DNA from 2 places in the Paenibacillus sp. JSM ZJ436 genome. Region 1 is predicted to be linked to the other one. Evidence: riboswitches for the same ligand, from Rfam matches in the RefSeq annotation. Region 1 holds a riboswitch; the other holds the start of a gene.

Region 1 (2,203 bases):
TCACTGCGAAGCCCGACAATCTCGTTGAGATGCGACTTCTTGGTATGCATTAGAATATCCTCTTCCAGCTGCTCGATCCGCACTTCGATCCGGTCGCCCACCGTGAAGTAATTATCGGTGACGAGATCGATCAGAACATACAGGAACCGGTCCGGGGAGTTCACTTCCTCTTCCCACAGCAGCGGCTTGATGGCACGCAGCTCATGAATCTTCTGGCGGGTCACTGTAATAATAAAATGCCGTCCGAGAAAAATATTCAGCGCCCGCAGAAAGATCTCTTCATCATCAAATCGGATGCTGTTCACAACGATAAAATAATGGCTCTCATAAATTTCAATCTTGGGACGCTGCTCCTCTTCCGTCAAGCAGTCCTCTACCGCCAGATCATGCAGAGAGAATAAGGGCTGAAGCGCAGCCAGATCCTCCAGATCCGCATCTATCCAGTAGAAGCCCTCGGCTGGCGGAGTGAGGGTCGTTTCAAGGTCATCCACCGAAGTAAAAACGCCGGCGTTTACCAGTCGGATCTTCATCTGATATCCTCCTTTTCACAGAACACGTGGATACGGTCGTTGAATAAGGCACAGGTATCAGCAGCCAGCCTGAATTGGTTCATTATATTTATGTAATTACCATAAAAATAACGTCGCCGCAGGCCGGGAAGCTGATGGGTCTCCTATGCGATTGTATGTCACGGAGTACAAGCCTCTGGCCCGGGTCACCGTCCATTTTTATGTCACCTCTTTCCCTGCAAACGATTAGCACTCGTCTAGTATAACGCCGGGTTAGGGACCTTTCAAGGCTGAATTCCGCGCATTCAAGGCCCTTATCTCACCGTATGAAGGAAAAGAGAAACAGGTTCTTCAAAATGCGCCTTAAACCGTCTTGACGGGAAAAAAAGAATGTTTTAAAGTAAATGTCAGAAGTGATTCATGTCAGTCATTATTAAAATTTCATATCGTTGTCAATCTTATCAAGAGCAGGTGGAGGGACTAGCCCGATGAAACCCGGCAACCGGCAGCAATATCGCACGGTGCTAATTCTTGCAGGATGAAGTGAATGCCGGGACAGGCATTTGCGGCATTCTGACAGATGAGAGAGAATCATAATCTACGTTTACGTACATATGACCTTTCTCAGCTATAGAGAAGGGTCATTTTTTGATGGAATCAAAGAAGGAGGAACACGCTATGCCCATTAAAATTCCGGATACCCTGCCAGCTAAGGAAGTGCTTGCAGGGGAGAATGTTTTCACTATGGATGAGAGTCATGCCTTTCAACAGGATATCCGTCCGCTGCGGATTGCAATCCTGAATCTGATGCCGAACAAGGAAACGACGGAAACCCAGCTGCTGCGCCTGATCGGGAACTCCCCGCTGCAGGTCGATGTCGTACTGCTGCATCCGAGCTCACATACATCCAAGAACACGTCGGCAGAGCATTTGGAGGCGTTCTACAAAACCTTCGAGGAAGTGAAGCACCGCCGGTTCGACGGAATGATTATTACAGGTGCTCCGGTGGAGCAGCTGGATTTTGAGGACGTGAATTATTGGGATGAGCTGAGGGAAATTATGGAGTGGACGAAGGATAATGTAACCTCGACGCTCCATATTTGCTGGGCTTCCCAGGCGGGACTGTACTATCACTATGATGTGCCCAAGTACACATTGCCTGACAAATGCTTCGGGGTGTTCCCGCATACGACCAGTGACTCCACCGTGCCTTTGCTGCGCGGCTTTGACGAGATGTTTCATGCTCCGCATTCCCGCCATACGGAGGTGCGCCGGGAGGATATTGAGCAGCACGGGGATCTTCAAATTCTGTCCGAGTCCGAGGAGGCGGGCATTTATCTCGTCGCTTCCCGCGATGGCCGCCAGATCTTCGTTACCGGTCATTCCGAATATGACGCGGATACGCTGCGGTGGGAATATGAACGAGATGCCGCCAAGGGCCAGGAGGTCGAGCTTCCGAAGCATTATTATCCGTCAGATGATCCTTCGCGCAAGCCGCCGGCAATCTGGCGGGCCCATGCCAACTTATTGTTCTCGAACTGGCTGAATTACTATGTCTATCAAGCGACGCCGTATGACATCGGTCCGCAAAACTAAAATATCATGTCAAGGATAGGTATCTGGAGAGGAGTATACCAAGCGTGGACAAAAACCAGTTGAACATAGAAAGCCGCCTGGCACAGATCGGGTCGGTT
Region 2 (2,203 bases), on a different contig from region 1:
CCCTTAAGGACATTTTAAAGGTGGGGCTCCATATCCTCTCTGCAGCGGTTTAATTCCTCCAGAGATCTGTTTATATTTAATAAACATCGCTCGATACGCCAGCTGCCGCGTCTTATATGAACTTGAACTTGAACGTAGGGAGGTTACGCCATGCTTCGAATACTGCTTGGGGAGGAGCCTAGACTTAATCACGGGCTCATGGAAGATGCGATAGAAACCATGGTAACAACCACACAGCTTCTGCAGAAGGAAATGGACAAGAACCAAGACCCCACGCATGATTTCCGCAAGCTGGAGATTTGGACGCGCGGCTTGATTGTGTCCCTGGATGAGCTGGAGCAAAGCTGCTTTGCAGCAGGACATTTTCGTAAATCGATCAAGGCAGGATATGTCGATGAGCTGTCCATTCAGGAGCAGGGAGAGTACGGCCGTTACGTTTACTTTTACAAAAATGCATTTATCCGGGTCTTCTCCATTCTCGACAAGCTCGGAACCGTGCTGAATGATCTTTACGACCTCAACACATCTAAGGTCAAGGCGCATTTCAGTTATTTTACGGTGCTGCGGCAGTTTAAATATTTGAAAACCCATGAGGATTTATCCCGGGAGCTGGAAGCCATCAAGGACAGCTATCGCAATCCGATGTCCGTGCTTCGCAAACGCCGTAACGCCGAGGTGCATTACATGAATTCGGAAATGCAGGATGATCTGTGGCAGCGTCATAAGGGTCTCAACGACAAGGTGGAGCTGGAGGATCTGGATCAGCATCTGGATGATCTGAAACAGGGGCTGGATATGGTGTGCAAGACACTGGCTGCGTCCTATCACTACACCAATAAGCTCTGGTCTGAAAGAGGAATGAAGGCGTAAAGCGGGTTTAACTTTCCTTGAAATTCCTTTTGACTTTAGAATGAAAACGGCATATACTAACTATTGCATTCATGAATAGTTTCTGAAAACGATCAAATTATAATTTCATATCGATGTTTTCTTATCGAGAGAGGCGGAGGGACAGGCCCGATGAAGCCCGGCAACCGACTTCTGAGTCACGCGCAGCATACCGCGGGAATCAGAGGTGTCATGGTGCTAATTCCTTCAAGACTGAGCGACAGCGCAGTCTTGGCAGATGAGACAAGGCATCTTTCTTTCGTTAGCGAAGAGAGCCCTTTTTTGATTCTGTATCTGAGGAATCCATAGGGCTCTCTTTTTTTGGTTAAAATGAAGTGAAGGGAAGGAGTGTGCAGCTTGTGATTGAGCTGAAGCAGCTTACGAAGCATTACGGTAAACCGGGTGCGTTGACAACCGCTTTGTCAGGCCTCGATTTATCTATACAGAAAGGCGAAATTTTTGGAGTGATCGGGCATTCCGGAGCCGGGAAAAGCACCTTGATTCGCTGCGTGAATCTGCTGGAGCGTCCGACCTCGGGAGAGGTCTGGGTGGGCGGTGTCGAATTAACAGCTCTCGGCAAAAAACAGCTGCAGGAGGAGCGCCGCCGAATCGGAATGATCTTTCAGCATTTCAATCTGCTCTCCTCAGCGACGGTGTATGACAATATTGCGTTTCCGCTTCGGCTGATCAAGACGCCCAAGGCGGAAATGGAACGGAAGGTCAGTGAGCTGCTGACGCTTGTCGGTCTGGAGGCACATCGCAATAAATATCCCGCACAGCTGTCCGGGGGACAGAAGCAGAGGGTTGGCATAGCCCGAGCACTGGCCAGTGATCCTGAGGTGCTGCTATGTGACGAGGCCACTTCGGCACTGGATCCGCAGACGACGGATTCCATCCTGAAGCTGCTGCTGGACATCAACGAGCGCTTTCAGCTCACGATTGTTCTCATTACTCATGAAATGCATGTTATTCAAAGCATCTGTGACCGAGTTGCTGTCATTCATCAGGGCGGGATTGTGGAGCAGGGGCCGGTCACGGAAGTGTTTCTTCGACCTAAGCACGAGGTTACCCGTGATTTTATTCGGGAGGATCAAAGATTTATTCCGGAGGCGCTGTACGAGCAGGGAGCTTCTTCTCAAGGGTCCCACAGCCAGACAGTCAAAATTACGTTTCTGGGGCCAAAAACCTACGAGTCCACTCTATCCCAGACCGTGAAAGAAACCGGCGTCGCTTTTGCAATTTTACAGGGCAAGATTTCAACGATCAAGGCAACCCCTTATGGCCAGCTGATCGTTCGATTTGAAGGCCAGCCGGA

What was found. A riboswitch is a leader RNA that binds a small molecule or an ion and turns the genes downstream of it on or off. The one in region 1 is predicted to bind S-adenosylmethionine.
Region 2: it holds a riboswitch for S-adenosylmethionine, as region 1 does, so the genes downstream of both, ACH6EH_RS12115 (methionine ABC transporter ATP-binding protein) here and metA (homoserine O-acetyltransferase MetA) in region 1, are expected to answer to the same signal.

The regions. Positions count from the first base shown of each region.
Region 1 is NZ_JBISEO010000003.1:146,545-148,747, forward strand. It holds gene corA (magnesium/cobalt transporter CorA) at 1-530, opposite strand, end outside; SAM riboswitch class I at 965-1,096, shown strand; gene metA (homoserine O-acetyltransferase MetA) at 1,188-2,105, shown strand; gene ACH6EH_RS04920 (PLP-dependent transferase) at 2,150-2,203, shown strand, end outside.
Region 2 is NZ_JBISEO010000008.1:38,323-40,525, forward strand. It holds gene ACH6EH_RS12110 (Cthe_2314 family HEPN domain-containing protein) at 151-870, shown strand; SAM riboswitch class I at 989-1,133, shown strand; gene ACH6EH_RS12115 (methionine ABC transporter ATP-binding protein) at 1,248-2,203, shown strand, end outside.